DNA from 3 places in the Janthinobacterium sp. SUN176 genome. Region 3 is predicted to be linked to each of the others. Evidence: predicted binding sites of a transcription regulator. Region 3 holds the regulator's gene; each other region holds the start of a gene.

The links. Region 3 encodes HrcA, which represses chaperone genes, less so after heat shock. Its sites were predicted from a motif close to TTAGCACTCNNNNNNNNNGAGTGCTAA; they were not measured.
Region 1: the regulator HrcA is predicted to act here: its motif matches at 3,426-3,452, upstream of rpoH (RNA polymerase sigma factor RpoH).
Region 2: the regulator HrcA is predicted to act here: its motif matches at 1,804-1,830, upstream of groES (co-chaperone GroES).

The regions. Positions count from the first base shown of each region.
Region 1 is NZ_JAPWIA010000006.1:65,277-70,721, reverse strand. It holds gene O3299_RS25615 (cytochrome P450) at 1-1,032, shown strand, start outside; gene O3299_RS25610 (antibiotic biosynthesis monooxygenase) at 1,029-1,376, shown strand; gene O3299_RS25605 (hypothetical protein) at 1,380-1,832, opposite strand; gene O3299_RS25600 (hypothetical protein) at 2,011-2,277, shown strand; gene rpoH (RNA polymerase sigma factor RpoH) at 2,368-3,261, opposite strand; gene ftsX (permease-like cell division protein FtsX) at 3,679-4,599, opposite strand; gene O3299_RS25585 (cell division ATP-binding protein FtsE) at 4,596-5,333, opposite strand; gene ftsY (signal recognition particle-docking protein FtsY) at 5,342-5,445, opposite strand, start outside.
Region 2 is NZ_JAPWIA010000001.1:3,370,083-3,375,527, forward strand. It holds RNA gene ssrS (6S RNA) at 1-16, opposite strand, end outside; gene O3299_RS15230 (cell division protein ZapA) at 71-382, opposite strand; gene O3299_RS15235 (DUF904 domain-containing protein) at 382-672, opposite strand; gene O3299_RS15240 (hypothetical protein) at 802-1,548, opposite strand; gene groES (co-chaperone GroES) at 2,073-2,363, shown strand; gene groL (chaperonin GroEL) at 2,414-4,063, shown strand; gene O3299_RS15255 (hypothetical protein) at 4,311-4,787, shown strand; gene O3299_RS15260 (GNAT family N-acetyltransferase) at 4,881-5,438, shown strand.
Region 3 is NZ_JAPWIA010000001.1:4,143,333-4,148,777, reverse strand. It holds gene O3299_RS18745 (hypothetical protein) at 1-349, opposite strand, end outside; gene O3299_RS18740 (hypothetical protein) at 353-952, opposite strand; gene O3299_RS18735 (HAD family hydrolase) at 1,198-1,923, shown strand; gene hrcA (heat-inducible transcriptional repressor HrcA) at 2,026-3,042, shown strand; gene fur (ferric iron uptake transcriptional regulator) at 3,094-3,525, opposite strand; gene O3299_RS18720 (outer membrane protein assembly factor BamE) at 3,722-4,357, shown strand; gene dapB (4-hydroxy-tetrahydrodipicolinate reductase) at 4,377-5,186, shown strand; gene O3299_RS18710 (barstar family protein) at 5,195-5,445, shown strand, end outside.

The sequences.
Region 1 (5,445 bases), on a different contig from region 3:
CCGCCGCTGCGATTCGATGCGCAGCTCGACTGCTGGCTGGCGACGGGCGCGGCCGGCGTGCGCGCCGTGCTGGCGCATCCCGCCTGCCGCGTGCGGCCAGCGGACCTGGGCGTGCCGCACAACCTGGCGGGCACGCCGTGCGGCGCGATCTTTGCCGAACTGGTGCGTATGAACGATGGCGAACGGCATGCCTTGCCAAAACAGGTGCTGGCGCGCGCGCTGGGCCAGGTGGATATGGCGCGCTTGCAGTGGCGGGCGCTGCACCTTGCCGGCGACCGGGTGCCCGGCAGCGCCGCCCAGCTGAACGATGCACTGTTCGAGCTGCCCCTGTTCGCCATGGCGGACTTGCTGGGCTTTGCGCCAGCGCAATGGCCGGCGCTGGCCGCCTGGACGCGCGCTTTTGTCGCCTGCCTGTCGCCGCTGAGCAATGCCGAGCAACTGGCCGGTGCGCAAGTGGCGGCCGAGGCCTTGCTGCAAAGTTTTGGCCGTCTGCTGCGCGAGGGCGACGTGAAGCCCGGCAGCATGCTGGCCGCCATCGTGGCCGAGGCGGATGCCTTGGGTTGGCAAGCGTCGGGCGGTGTGCTGGCCAACCTCGTGGGCTTGCTGTCGCAGACGTGCGACGCCACGGCCGGCTTGCTGGGCAATACCATCGTGGCCTTGCGCACGCAGCGGGATTTGCTGCCGCAACTGCGCGCCGCGCCCGAGCTGTGGCCAGCCATGCTGCGCGAAGTCAGCCTGCGCGATCCCGCCATCCACAACACGCGCCGCTACACGGCGGAAGATACGGAGTGCAATGGCGTGCGCGTGCCGGCCGGGCAGATGATTCTCGTCGTGCTGGCCAGCGCCGGCCAGGCGGAGTCGGGTTTTGGTCATGGCCGCCACGTTTGTCCGGGCCAGGCCATCGCGCTCGCCATCGCCACGGCCTGTCTGCAGGCGTGGGCCGGGGCTTTGGAAGGCTTGCCACTGGCGTGGCGTTATCTGCCGTCGCTGAACGCGCGCATCCCCGTGTTTGCGCAAGGAGAAAACGCATGATCGCCGTGATTTTCGAGGTGTGGCCCAGCGCCGCAGGACGCCAGCAGTACCTGGACCTGGCAGCGTCCCTGCGGCCCCTGCTCGATGAAGTGGACGGTTTCATTTCCATCGAGCGCTTCAGCAGCCTGAGCGAGCCAGGAAAACTGCTGTCGCTATCGTTCTTTCGCGATGAGGCGGCGCTGGCGCAGTGGCGGCAGCTGGAAGCGCACCGCGCGGCGCAATCGGCCGGCCGGCACGGCGTGTTCGACGATTACCGGCTGCGCATCGCCGCTGTCGTGCGCGATTACGGCTTGCTGGAGCGGCAGCAGGCGCCCGAAGACAGCCAGCGGCGCCACGATGCCTAGCCTTTAGCGGGGCAGCGCGCCCTGCGTGATTTTCACCTTGACCCGGTAGGTGGGCTCGGCCGCATTCAGGGCCGGCGGCGTGGCCGGGTCGACGTCGAGCAGGGTGAACGTCAGGTGGTTGACGGTGACGGAACTGGCGGCGCCGGGCATGGAATCGGATAGGACGATGTCGGTCGCGCCCGCGCTGTTGAGCAGGCTGAAACTGTAGCTGACGTAGCCTTTCCACACGCACACGGCGCCCTTGCGGCAGCGGCTGTCGTTGACGCGTTCGAGTTTCAGGGTATCGGTGGCCGTGATGGCCACCTGTTCGCCCGGCGAAAGCACGTGGGTGACGCTGCGCGGCGTGTTTTCCGCGTCGCCGGCGCTGCCGGCCGCGCCGCAGCCCGCCAGCATGGCCAGGCAGGCGAAGAACAGGGGAAGCAGCACGGTGCGATAAGAGCGGTTCAGAGTAGACATGTTTTTCCTTTCAGGTGGAGCGTCCCCGGCGTGCTTGTTCACGCGTGGGATAAAATGATAGTAACAAAATGATATTTTTCCGGCGCACTATTGGCGTGCTGCCGATGAATTGAGGCGCGAGCCACGCGGCGCGCCGATTACTGCGTAGAATGGCTGTTTTGAAAATCAGGAAACAACCATGAAAAAAACCGACCTGGCCAAAAGCGATGCCAAGAAACTGATGGGAAAGATGAATGTTCCCGGCGCCGGTGCATTCGGTAAGGAAGCGGTGGTCGTCGACCGCCGCGAACAGCGCAAGCGCGACCAGGCCCTGGGCCTGGTGCCATTCGCCGTCAAGCTGAACAGCGATCTGGTGTTGCAATTGCAGACCCTGGCCAAGGAGCGCGGCGCGGATCTGAATGAAGTCGTTGCTGAATTGATCAGCAAGGGCCTGGCTGCAGCTTAACTGGCTGCCATGTTTATCTGTTGATAAACATCAAGTTGTAAAACTAAAAGGCGCCTTGCGGCGCCTTTTACATTGCGGCATTGCTGGCGATTACACGTAGGCCGCCAGCGCGCCCTTCATTTTTTTCAGCGCCGCCACTTCGATCTGGCGGATGCGCTCGGCCGATACGCCGAACTCTTCCGCCAGCGCGTGCAGGGTGGCGCCGGAACCGTCGTCGTTGGCCAGCCAGCGCGCTTCGATGATGCGGCGCGAACGGGCGTCCAGCTTGGACAGGGCCGTTTCCAGGCCTTCCGATTGCAGGCGCGTCACTTGTTCCGCTTCCAGCACCTTGGTCGGCTCGCTTTGCTCCGACGACAGGTAGGCGATCGGCGAAAACTTGTCGTCTTCATCGTCGGTCGGCGATTCCAGAGCAATGTCGCGGCCGCTCAAACGCGTTTCCATCTCGATCACTTCTTCGCGTTTCACGTCGAGCAGCTTGGCCAGCGCATCGATCTGCTTCGGCGTCATCGCGTCCAGGCCCGTCTTGTGGCTGCGCAGGTTGAAGAACAGCTTGCGCTGCGCCTTCGTCGTCGCGACCTTGACCAGGCGCCAGTTTTTCAGGATGTACTCATGCATCTCGGCTTTCACCCAGTGCATGGCGTACGACACCAGGCGCACGCCCTGGTCCGGATCGAAACGTTTCACGGCTTTCATCAAGCCGATATTGCCTTCCTGAATCAGGTCGGCGTGCGGCAAGCCATAGCCCAGATAGCCGCGGGCAATCGAGACTACCAGGCGCAGGTGCGACAGCACCAGTTCTTGCGCGGCGGCCAGGTCATTTTTTTCGCGCAGGCGTGTCGCCAGCGAAATTTCTTCGTCGTGGGTCAACATGGGCAGGCGGTTCACGGCCGAAATATAGGCGTCGATATTGCCCAGATTGCCAGTGAACCCGAGGCCCAGCGCATTACTTTTGGTCGGAACCAATGCGGACGTTGCGGACATCATAGTCATGTTTTCTCCCTCGTAGTCTTGCTTTGTTCCAGTTGGCCACGTCACGCGACGTGGCAGCTTGTATCGTCGTTTTTGCGTATTCGGTCTTGCACTTTGCAGATCGCGGCACCATCTTGATCTGGCGTCCATGGCGGTTCTGCTGTTGGTATGTCCCTATATTAGCACTCTCTGCTTGAGAGTGCCAATCAGCACATTTAATCGATCTGATAGCCTAAATGCTATGGCGAATGAATGCCTGATAAATATGTCTGAATAGCGATCTGAACAGCACTGCAGGCCGCTTCACGACAACGTAGCCAGTCTACGGCCTCTGGCTGAAGCGAACCTTAAGAATACTTGCTTAATATCAAGATAACAGCAGTATGGGGAGGGCGCATGGCGGTACCGGAGGCGCCGCCATGGGAAAGAAGATCAGTTCAGGCGCGCCAGGTGGCGCTGCACGCACAGGAAGGCGCCAATCAGGCCCAGGCCGGCGCTGACGGCCAGCAAGCCGGCCATCGGCAGCGGCGCCAGCGGCACCAGCTGGAATTCGGACGCATACAGGCGGGCAAACTCAGCAATCGCCGTGTTCAGCGGCTGCAAGGCCAGCGCCACGGCGCCCAGCGCCAGCGCACCGGCGCACAAGCCCAGCAGCGCGCCCGTATAATAGAAGGGACGGTGGATGAAGGTGTCCGTCGCGCCGATCAATTTCGAGATGCTGATTTCATCGCGCTGCTGCATCACTTGCAGGCGGATGGTGTTGAAGACGACGGCGATCACGGCCACGCCCAGGGTAATGGCCAGCAGCAGCAGCACCAGGCGCAGCACGCCCAGCAGGGCCGCCAGGCGCTTGACCCAGGCCGAATCGACTTGCGCCGACTCTACGCCGGGCAAGTGGCGCAGCTGTTCCGCCACCGCATCGACATCCTGCGCTTCGCTGGCGCTGCTGAAGGCGTCGAGTTTCAGCACATAGCTGTCGGGCAGGGGATTGTCGCCCAGGGTGCTCAGCACGTCGGCCAGGCCGTTCTTGTTTTTCAGCGAATCCAGCGCCTGTTCGCGCGGGATGAAGACGATCTTCGCCTTTTGCTCGCCGACAATCTTGCGCATGGCGCCGGCCAGGCCCACGGCTTGCTCGCGCGGCGTGTCGATCTTCAGGAAGACGCTGATTTCCGGGTCGACCGACATCTGTTCCGACATGGGACGGACATTGTCGAGCATGGTCAAGCCGGCGAACGGCAGCGACAGGGCGATGGCGACGACGAGCACGTTCAATAAGAAGCCGCCCGGCGACTTGCGCAAGTGGATCAGCGCCGAACCGAGGGCGAAGCGATGTTGACGGAACCAGCCTCTCATGCCTGTTCTCCCGCGTCATCTCCGGCGCCGGGGGCGAAATCGGGATCGGGCGGCGCGAACACGGGCGCCTGCGTGGCCTTGTCGATGGCCACCAGCTGGCCGTTTTTCAGGTGGATCACGCGGGCGGCGGCGTCGAGCATCTGTTCGTCATGGCTGGAAATGAGACAAGTCACGCCTACGGAGTGGAACGCTTTCAGGGCGTCGAGCACCTTGTTGGCGCTGGCGCGGTCCAGGTTGGCCGTCGGTTCGTCGGCCAGGATGATCTGCGGCCGGTTGACGATGGCGCGCGCGATCGACACGCGCTGCTGCTCGCCGCCCGACAGCGACAGGGGACGCGCCATGGCGCGGTCCAGCAAGCCGACTTTATCGAGCGCGGCGCGCGCGCGCTGTTCGGCGGCCGTCTTGTGGGCGCCGACGACGAGCAGCGGCAGCATGACGTTGGCCAGGATGGAGCGGTCGTTGAGCAATTTTTGCTGCTGGAAGATCAGGCCCATGTTGCGGCGCAGGAAGGGCACGCCGGCCGGCTTGATCTTCGCCATGTCCTGGCCATTGACGATCAGCTTGCCCGACGTGGGGCGTTCCATGGCGGCGATCATTTTCAGCAAGGTGGATTTGCCGGCGCCGGACGGGCCCGCTAAAAACACCAGCTCGCCTTTGGCAATATTGAGGGAAATGTCGCTGAGCGCCACGGCGTCGGCGGAGTATTGCTTGGAGACGTGCTGAAATTCAATCATGTATAGGCTTATCCTAGCAGCGCTTCGACAAATTCGGCAGCCACGAAAGGCTGCAAGTCTTCAATTTTCTCACCGATGCCGATGAAATACACGGGCACGGGACGCACGCGGG
Region 2 (5,445 bases), 770 kb from region 3:
AACACCGCAGGGTAGACCCAAGTTTACTCCTTTGATCGCGCATCGCAAAGACAAATCGTCGCGTACGCGCTTAAAAAAGGTTTTCCTGGGGCGTCAGAGCACTATCCAATACCGTGTGCATGGCCGAGATTTTCTGCTTCACTTCCAGTATCGTCAATTCCGACAGCGGACCTTGCGGCGACTTCACGGACAGGAATTCCGCGGCCACGCCCAGGGCGGCCAGCACGGCGATGCGGTCGTTGCCCTTGACCTTGCCCGCGTCGCGGATGGCTTTCATTTTGCTATCGAGATAGATCGCCGCTTCGCGCAGCGCGCGCTCTTCGCCGTCGCGGCACACCATGCTGTAGGACTGGCCCATGATATTGACATCGACACGCGGCATTACGCTTCCTTCTCGTTCTCGGCAATATAGGCGCCCGCTTCCGAAGCGGCTTGCTCCAGGCCAGCTTGCACCAGTTCGGGAATTTTTTCCAGCAACGCTTCCACCCGCTCCTGCGCCTCGCGCATGCGTTGCACGTACAGGGCGTTGTCGGCGGCCAGCGCGGCATTGTCCTTGCGCAATTGCGCGTTTTCACGGCGCAGCGCATGGGTCATTTCGGCCAGCAGGCCTATTTTGTCGGATAATTCGTTGAATTCGGAAATCATCCCGCCACTATAGGGCGGACGCTCCATGGGCGTCAATCGAATCACGCCGCTGTCACACATATTTACATCAATGCAGGGCAGTTGGCGGACAATACACGCTTTTTCCGGCGCTTTTCGCCATCTGCACGCATCCGCCAGCGCCGCGATGGCGGCGTTTTACTCGTCGACGTAATCGGGTTCGATATCGAGTCCGCCATAGCGGTTTTCGCAAGAGCGGCGCGTCAGCGTCTGTTGCCCACCCTTTCCGTCAAGCACCATCGTCAAGTCGCGGCAAGTACTGCGGTAGCTGCCAGGTTTGGCGTCCGTTCCCGAGGGCGTCAGGCGCACTGCCAGCGGCACCGCATTGCCCAGGCCCTTGTTGCTCCACTGGCGCGTCTTGCCATCCTCTTCATCCTTCAAGGTGCGCACGGCAGCCGTCAGCAAGGCTTGTTTTTCCTTGGCATTCAGCTTGGCGATGGTCACGTCGGACAGGAATGGCGGATATACGACGGGCGCCGGATCCTTGCCCTGCACATCCCAGCGGCCGCTGTTTTGCGAACAGGTGCGGCGGCTCAGGTCCTGCGACTTGTCGCCTGCCGTAACGACGAATTTCAGGTCGCGACAGACGTGCGCCTTCAGGCTGTGCTCCGTCATGCCGGAGTTGCTGAAGTTATACGTGACTTTCACCAGCACGCCGCGGTCGCCGCCGTTATCCCACACATGGGCTTCCTGGTCGTCGTCGTCCTTGTTCAAGTCGTTGAACAAGTCATTGAGCAGCATGTCCTTTTCCAGCGGGGTCAAAGCCGCCACGGTGATTTCGTCGACGATGGTGGGCGTTTGTGCGGCGGCATTGCCCAGGCAGGCGAGGCCGATGACGGTAGCGCCCAGCAGGCGCAGGGCGGGGCGGGAAAGCGGGAATGGCATGGTGTTCTTTCTGGCGCGAGCGGCACTATGTGGCGATATTGATATGCAATTGCAATCATCTTATCAAATTTCATAGTCAAACTCTGTTTCCTGTGCGTACAGGAACACCCCCTCTCCGAACGACATGCTAGAGTCGCGCCTGTTGCTGACGCCCGGGAACGAGGCTTGTGCTGGCGCAAACCCTGTGTAGATGCAGGCTCTGCTCAGCATCTATCTATATGTTCCCCTTGAATAAGCCCCCTACCGTCCCTATAATTAGCACTCGTTAGTAGAGAGTGCTAACAAACTCTTTCGTAGCAATCCTCAGGACATGATGGTGCATGCCGGACAACAGCAGGGAACGCTACGCGGCGGGCGACGCCGCGATGCCACCACTGCCCAGCGCCGGCACGCACTCGATGACATGGGGTTTGCTTGACCGTTGCGGGCTGCTTTCAACGGCGGTCACTGAAAGCAGGCCTGGCGCTGCGCCAGGCATGTATTCATTTAGCAACACTTATCCATTGAACTTTAAGGAGTTTTGTATGAATCTGCGCCCATTAAACGATCGCGTCATCGTCAAACGCCTCGACCAGGAAACCAAAACTGCGTCCGGCCTCATCATTCCTGATGCAGCTGCTGAAAAACCGGATCAAGGCGAAGTCCTTGCCGTAGGCAATGGCAAGATTCTCGACGACGGCAAAGTCCGGCCTCTGGATGTCAAAGTGGGCGACCGCGTCCTGTTCGGCAAGTACGCCGGCCAAACCGTCAAAGTTGACGGCGATGAGCTGCTGGTCATGCGCGAAGAAGACATCATGGCGATCGTCGTCAAGTAATTGTTTCCACGTTGTAGACAGATACATCCCGAAACTCAGGAGAATTGAACATGGCAGCTAAAGAAGTAGTATTCGGCGACGCAGCGCGCGCCAAGATGGTCGAAGGCGTCAACATCCTCGCCAACGCAGTCAAAGTAACGCTGGGCCCGAAAGGCCGCAACGTGGTCCTGGAGCGCTCGTTCGGCGCCCCTACCGTCACCAAGGATGGTGTGTCGGTAGCGAAAGAAGTTGAACTCAAAGACAAGCTCATGAACATGGGCGCGCAAATGGTCAAGGAAGTTGCTTCCCGCACCAGCGACAACGCCGGCGACGGCACCACCACCGCGACCGTGCTGGCACAAGCCATCGTGCGCGAAGGCATGAAGTTCGTTGCCGCCGGCATGAACCCGATGGACCTGAAGCGCGGTATCGACAAAGCTGTTGCAGCCACCGTCGAAGAACTGGCGAAAATCGCCCGTCCTTGCACCACGACCAAGGAAATCGCCCAAGTTGGCGCGATCTCGGCGAACTCGGACTACTCGATCGGCGAGCGTATCGCTGAAGCGATGGAAAAAGTCGGCAAAGAAGGCGTCATCACCGTAGAAGACGGCAAGTCGCTGAACGACGAGCTGGACATCGTTGAAGGCATGCAGTTCGACCGCGGCTACCTGTCGCCATACTTCATCAACAACCCAGAGAAACAAGTTGCCGTACTGGACAGCCCATTCGTCCTGCTGTGCGACAAGAAAATCTCGAACATCCGTGACCTGCTGCCGGTACTGGAACAAGTCGCAAAAGCTGGCCGTCCACTGCTGATCATCGCGGAAGACATCGAAGGCGAAGCGCTGGCGACCCTGGTTGTGAACAACATCCGCGGCATCCTGAAAACTTGCGCAGTGAAAGCCCCTGGCTTCGGCGACCGCCGCAAAGCCATGCTGGAAGACATCGCTGTCCTGACCGGCGGCCAAGTGATCGCTGAAGAAGTCGGCCTGACCCTGGAAAAAGTGACCCTGGCCGAACTGGGCCAAGCGAAACGCATCGAAGTGGGCAAGGAAAACACCATCGTTATCGATGGCGCCGGCGAAGCTGCCTCGATCGAAGCACGCGTAAAACAAGTACGCGTACAGATCGAAGAAGCGACCTCGGACTACGACCGTGAAAAACTGCAAGAGCGCGTAGCCAAACTGGCTGGCGGCGTTGCCGTGATCAAGGTTGGCGCAGCCACCGAAGTCGAAATGAAAGAGAAAAAAGCCCGCGTTGAAGATGCACTGCACGCAACCCGCGCTGCCGTGGAAGAAGGCATCGTGCCAGGCGGCGGCGTAGCCCTGCTGCGCGCACGCGCCAACATCACGGTCAAGGGCGACAATCCTGATCAAGACGCTGGTATCAAGATCGTCCTGCGCGCAATGGAAGAGCCACTGCGCATGATCGTGCAAAACGCTGGCGAAGAAGCTTCGGTCGTCGTGGCAGCCGTACTGGCTGGCTCGGGCAACTACGGCTACAACGCTGCCAACGGCACGTATGGCGACATGGTTGAAATGGGCGTCCTGGACCCAGCCAAAGTGACCCGTTCGGCGCTGCAAAACGCCGCTTCGATCGCTTCGCTGATGCTGACGACCGACTGCATGGTCTGCGAAATCGCTGACGACAAAGCAGGCGGCGGCATGGGCGGCGGCATGGGTGGTATGGGCGGCATGGGCGGCATGGACGGCATGATGTAATGTCCGGCGGCCAGTCGCGCAGGCGACGGCGCGACTGGCCGCATACGCAGGGACAGGGCTGGCAGACCAAAAGCTGCCAGCGCCTCCCGGCGGCCCCGAAAGCCACCTTCTACGGAAGGTGGCTTTTTTTCGCCTGGTGATCTGGCAAACCCGTTTCGCAAACCCGTTTGGCAAGCCCGGCGATTGCCGGCCTGGGCGTTTTGCTTTAGCATGGCCGCCATCGTCCCTCTTTCCCATGCTCACCATCATGCCGCCACGCGCCTCCTCTTCCAAAACCACCATCATCGCCGGCATCCTGGCCGGCTTGCTGGCCGCCGGGCTCGGCGCTTTCTACCTGCACCAGCAATCCGCGCCGCAGGCAGACAATGCCCCCGCCGCGAGCAGCCAGACGGCGGCGCCGGAGCAGAACGCGCGCGCCATCGATGCCTTGATGGCTTTGCCGGAAATCAAGGCCTGGTCGGCGCATATCGAAAAGGCGTCGGGCGGCCGCGCCCATGGTGCCGTGATGGAAACGTCACCCGAGACGCGCCTCGTCGATGGCGTCGCCTGTTATCAGCTGAGCTTTTTCGAAAGCACGCCCGATGTGGCGCACCGGTGGGAGAGTTTCGTCGTTTCGCCCGACGGCAAGCGCATCCTCGTCGACGACATCGTCAGCGCTGAGCTGATCAGCCTGGAACAATGGCGCAAGGACAATGCGCCCATGCAGCGCGTCGCCACGCAGTAAGGCCCCTGCGCCGGCGACGGGCGCGATGGCCAGGGACGCTTGCCTTGCAGCGCAAGCTTTACTTTCTGGCATCGAAGCCCGATACTCGCCCACATGCCAGCCATCACTGTCCGTCCCCTCGCGCCAGACGACGTTGCCGCCTACCGCGCGCTGCGCCTGGCCGGCATCGCCGAACTGCCCGCCGCCTTCTGCACCACGCATGCGGCGGAAAGCGGCTTGCCGCTGGCACAGATAGCCCAGCGCTTGCGCGCCACTCCCCACCAAATAATATTTGGCGCTTTCGACGAGGAACAATTGATCGCGCTGGCCGGCCTGCGCCGCGAACCGATTGCCGTCGTGCATGACAAGGCCAGCCTGTGGGGTGTGTACGTGGCGCCGCAGGCGCGCGGGCGCGGCGCGGGACGGCAACTGGTGCAGGCCGCCATCACCCATGCCTGCGCCATTCCCGAACTGGGCCGCGTGCGCCTGGCCGTGGCGCAGGACAACCACGCGGCATTGACCCTGTACCTCGGTTGCGGTTTTACCCTGGAAGACTGTCCCGCATCGGATGGCATGCTGCAAATGCAGCTGTGGCTGCCCCGCCCGGCGCGCGCAAGTGCCGAAAGTAATGTCTTTATGAAAATCAATACCTTACAAATCTCTGCGAAATAGCGGACAG
Region 3 (5,445 bases):
AGCAAGTAACAGCGGCGCTGATATTGATGTAATGACCAGCCGAGCCGGAACCGCCGCTGATGCTGCAAGTCATGTGGGCCGGTTGTTTGTTGAAGGTGATGTTGTAGTCGGTGCCATAGTCGATGCGCTTGATAAAAGTGAACGACGTTTTGCCCGCAGGAACCGGGAGGGTGTCGCTGCCATTTGCCAGGATCAGCCCTTCATTGGTCAAGCCAAAGATCGTTCCGCCGACCTCATACGAGGCCTTGCCGCCGCAAGCGGCCAGTCCCAGGGTCAGCAGCAGCGCGGCGAGTGGGCGCAAGCAGGATAACTTCATGTATTTCTCCAAAAAATAGGTGACGGATCGCAAGGATTACTGCGGCGTGCAGTCAAGTGTGGCCGCGGTCGTGGCGGCAGAGCCCATCGTGCCGACCGTATCGCTGGCGTCGGTACTCTTTGAACCCTGGAAGCGGCACGTCAGGCCCGTTGGCTGAGTCAGTATGGAAATACCGTACGGGGCGCCGTCAGCTACCGAAGTGAATGTGTAGGCGGTGGCGCCAGCCGACAGGGTGATGCCTTTGGGGCCCATCACCAGGCGCAAGCCATCGGCGGTCAGGCCTGTGATCGTGCCATTCAGCGGGTAGCTGTTGGTTGTGCAGCTCACCAAGGCCGTGTTCACGGAATAGCTCGATGCCTTGCCGGCGCCATTGGCGATGGTGCAAACGGCGCCCTTGGGCTGTTCCGCGATGGTAATATTGTAGCGGTCATCGTTCTTGACCAGCTTGGTGAAGACGACGGTGCCCTGGCCCACAGGAACCGGCAAGCGTTCCCCGTCATTCAGGAGAATCAGGCCATCCTTGGCCAGGCCGCTGACTGAGACTTGCAGATACAGGTTGCCGCCGCTGCCGCCGCAGGCTGCCAGGGTGACGGCGCAAGCCGCCGCCAGCATCGAGCGCAGGTACAAATTTTTCATACATTCTCCAAAACGAATTAAGTTGGGTAGCGCAACGCGGACGCTGGCGCCGCATTGGAATGGCGCCTATTTTAGTCTATCTGGCAAGCTGGATGACCTTGCCTTGTATCACCCTGTAACAATTTTTCGCCGGGAAGCGCTGGCCCGGCCCCATTTCACGGGGGCGCAGCCATGCCGGCGGCGTCGATCGGTGCGACAATAGACGCATCCTGCGCAGCGTGACGCAGCATCCCATTGTGAGTCCCATGTCCCTTGCCCCCGTAAAACCCGCCGTGCCGCCCAAGGCCATCCTGTTCGACCTCGACGATACCTTGTGGCCCATCGCGCCCGTGATCGCCGCCGCGGAAACCCTGCTGCACGACTGGCTGGCCACGCATGCGCCCAAGGTGGCGCGGCAGTTTTCCATCGAGGTGCTGCGCCAGCACCGCCTGGCCATGCTCAAGGAACAACCGCATTTCCATGGCAACCTGATCGAGTTGCGCCGCGCGGGCTTGCTGGCCGCCTTCGAGGCTGCCGGCGAGGATCCCGCCCTGGTCGACGGCGCTATCCTGCAATTCCTGGCCGCGCGCAACCGCGTCCAGCCCTATGACGACGTCTTGCCGGGCCTGGCCTGGATGCGCCAGCGCATGCTGGTCGGTTCGATCTCGAATGGCAATGCGGACCTTGACATTATCGGCCTGGCGCAGCATTTCAAGGTATCGATCGCCGCCAGCGATTTTGGCGTGGCCAAGCCCGACGCCAGCATCTTCCTGGCAGCTTGCGCCGCGCTGGACGTCGCGCCCCATGAAGCCGTGTATGTGGGCGACGACCTGTATTTCGACGTGACGGGAGCGCAGGGGGCGGGCATGCGCGCCGTCTGGATGAACCGCAAGGGCAGCGATGCGCACCTGGCCGCCGGCGTGCAGCCCGACGCCATCTGCGCCAACTTTGATGAATTGTTGCTGTGGTTGCAAGGGCAACTGGAAGATTGATCGCCGCAGGCCGGGCGAACGTGCATAATAGGCGCTGTTGACGCACGTTCGGCCGCTTTCGTTGCCGCTTGCTTAACAAAATACTTGCCTAAATAAAACACCATGCAACTCGATACACGTGCCCAAACACTGCTGAAAGCCCTGGTCGAGCGATATATCGCCGACGGCCTGCCGGTCGGTTCGCGCGCCTTGTCGAAAATTTCCGGCCTGGACCTGTCGCCGGCCACGATCCGCAACATCATGGCCGACCTGGAAGAGCTCGGTTATGTGTCCAGTCCGCACACCTCGGCCGGACGCATCCCCACGCCGCGCGGCTACCGCATCTTTGTCGACACCTTGCTGACCGTGCGGCACCTGGACGAGCACCTGGTGGAATCGCGCATGCGCCTGCAGACGCCGCAACCGCAAAAAACCATCGCCAACGCGGCGCAGATGCTGTCGTCGCTGTCGCAATTTGCCGGCGTCGTGCTCAGTCCGCGCCGCGAATCCGTGTTCCAGCAAATCGAATTCCTGCGCCTGTCGGAAAAACGCATCCTGCTCGTCATCGTTGCGCCCGGCGGCGACGTGCAGAACCGTTTATTGCTGACGGAGGCCGACTATACGCCGGCGCAACTGGTGCAATCGGCCAATTACATCAACCAGAATTATGGCGGCCTGTCCTTCGATGCCGTGCGCGTGCGCCTGCAGGGCGAATTGCGCCAGTTGCGCGACGATATGGGCAGTTTGATGCAGGCGGCCGTGGAAGCGGGCAGCGAAGCGATGGCGGACCATAGCGATGACATGGTGATTTCCGGCGAGCGCAACTTGCTCAGCGTGAGCGATCTGTCGTCGAACATGCATTCGCTGCGCCAGATGTTCGACATGTTCGAGCAAAAAACGGGCTTGATGCAGTTGCTCGACGTGTCGAGCAAGGCGACGGGCGTACAGATTTTTATCGGCGGCGAATCGAACCTGGTGCCGATGGATGAGATGAGCGTGGTGACGGCGCCGTATGAAGTCAACGGCAAGATCGTGGGAACGTTGGGAGTGATCGGGCCGACGCGCATGGCTTACGAGCGCGTCATCCCGATCGTCGATATCACGGCCAAGCTGCTGTCAAGCGCACTGAGCCATCATTGATCGTACTGCCTGGCGCGCCGGCCGTTCCCTTGCGGAAACGGCCGGCTTGGGTCAGGCTGTTTTGTGCGGGCAAGCCGTCTTGATGCAGTTGCCGTAGATGGCCAAAGCGTGTTCGGCGATCTTGAAGCCGCGCTCTTCGGCCACTTTTTGCTGGCGCACTTCGATGTCTTCGTCGAAGAATTCTTCGACCCGGCCACAGTCGAGGCACACCAGATGGTCGTGGTGGGAACCTTCGTTGAGCTCGAAAATCGCCTTGCCGGTTTCAAAATGGTTGCGATTGAGCAAGCCGGCCTGTTCGAATTGCGTGAGGACGCGGTAGACAGTTGCCAAACCGACATCCATATTGTCGGCCAGCAGAATCTTGTAGACGTCTTCCGCGGTCAGGTGGCGTACCGGGCTACTCTGGAAGATATCGAGTATCTTCAGCCGTGGCAGGGTGGCTTTCAGGCCGCTTGCCTTGAGATCACTAGGATTGTTACTCATGTTTGTTGCTCGTATGTGGGTCAGGTGCTTTATCATATAGCGTTTTGTCGGGGAGTGCCAAAATATGCTTTTTTTTGGCGGGCCGGTCACTCCTGGCGTTTTGTTCATCCAATTGAGGTCATTTATGCGCGTAACACCGGCTGTATTGCCATCTCTCTGGCACCGTATTCCATTTCGAGCACCAGTCTTGGCAGGCATGGTCTGTGTCGCGCTGGCCATGTCCGGCTGCGCCAACCGTGGCATCCTGGGCGAAAAGCCGGCAGCTGCTCAAAAAGAAGGCAAGGAACTGGTTCCCGAACAGGGCGCACAAACGACCACCATTACGCCGCTGCAGAAATTCATGTGGTTTTTCTCGCCCTACCGTCCTGACATTCAACAAGGCAACTTTGTCTCTGAAGAGATGCTGGCCCAGTTGAAAGTGGGCATGACGCGCGATCAGGTGCGTTTCGTCCTCGGCACCTCGCTGCTGACCGATATCTTCCATGCCGACCGCTGGGATTATCCATTCCGCCTGGCACGGGGCAGTGGCGAAACCACCAGCAGCCGCGTGGTCGTGTACTTCGGCAAGGATGGCAAGGTTGAACGTTTCGAAGGCGGTAACTTGCCGACGGAGAAAGAATACATCGACCGTATCGCCGGCCCGTCGCCGTTCGCCAAGGTCGCCAAGGCCGACGCGCCAGCCGCCGCCGTGCCGTCGCCCGTGGCGCCGAGCGCCGTGCCCGTGCCGGCCGATGCCGCCCCTGCCATTCCTGTGAGCAAGCCGGAAGTGACGCCTGCACCTGCCGCCGAGCCTGCACCTGCACCTGCACCTGCTGCCGAACCCACCAAATAAGTTGCTGTAAGAGAATAAAATGACTGAACTGAAAATTGCCATCGCTGGCGCCAGCGGCCGCATGGGCCATATCCTGATCGAAGCGGTCAGCAATGCGCCCGACGCCGTGCTGGCCGGCGCGCTCGACCGTGCCGGTTCGCCATCGATCGGACAGGATGCGGCCGCCTTCCTCGGCAAGCCGGCCGGCGTGCTGACGCAGTCCGACCTGGCGAAGGGCCTGGCGAACGCCGACTTCCTGATCGATTTCACGCGTCCGGAAGGCACTTTGCAGCACCTGGCGTATTGCGCCGAGCACGGCATCAAGATGATCATCGGCACCACCGGTTTCGACGACGCTGGCAAGGCCGCCATTGCCGCCGCCGCCGAAAAGACGGCCATCATGTTCGCGCCGAACATGAGCGTGGGCGTGAATGTCACCATGAAATTGCTGGAACTGGCCGCGAAAAGCTTGTCCGAAGGCTACGACATTGAAATTATCGAAGCCCATCACCGCTTCAAGGTCGATGCGCCATCGGGCACGGCCCTGCAAATGGGTGAAGTGGTGGCCGGTGCCTTGGGACGCGACTTGAAGGAATGCGCCGTGTACGGCCGCGAAGGCGTGACGGGCGAACGCGACCCGTCGACCATCGGCTTTGCCACCATCCGCGGCGGCGATATCGTGGGCGACCATACGGTGTTGTTTGCCGGCATCGGCGAGCGCATCGAGATCAGCCACAAGTCGAGCAGCCGCGTCACCTATGCCCACGGTGCCCTGCGCGCCGCGCGTTTCCTGGCCGACAAGCCCACCGGCCTGTTCGACATGCAGGATGTGCTGTCGCTGAAGAACTGAGGAAGACCATGGCCATTGCCATCCTGAATGGAAAAGACATCACCGACGCAGCGAGCTTTCACGCGCAATGCGTGCAAGCCTTCGGTTTCCCCGAGTTTTACGGCAACAGCATGGATGCCTGGGTCGATTGCCTCAGCTATCTGCGCGACGACGAAAACATGACGCAGTTCCGTTTGAAACCGAACGAAGTGCTCGACATCGTGGTGCAGGACGCCGAAAGCATGAAGGCGCAAGTGCCTGATTTACTGGAAGAAATCAC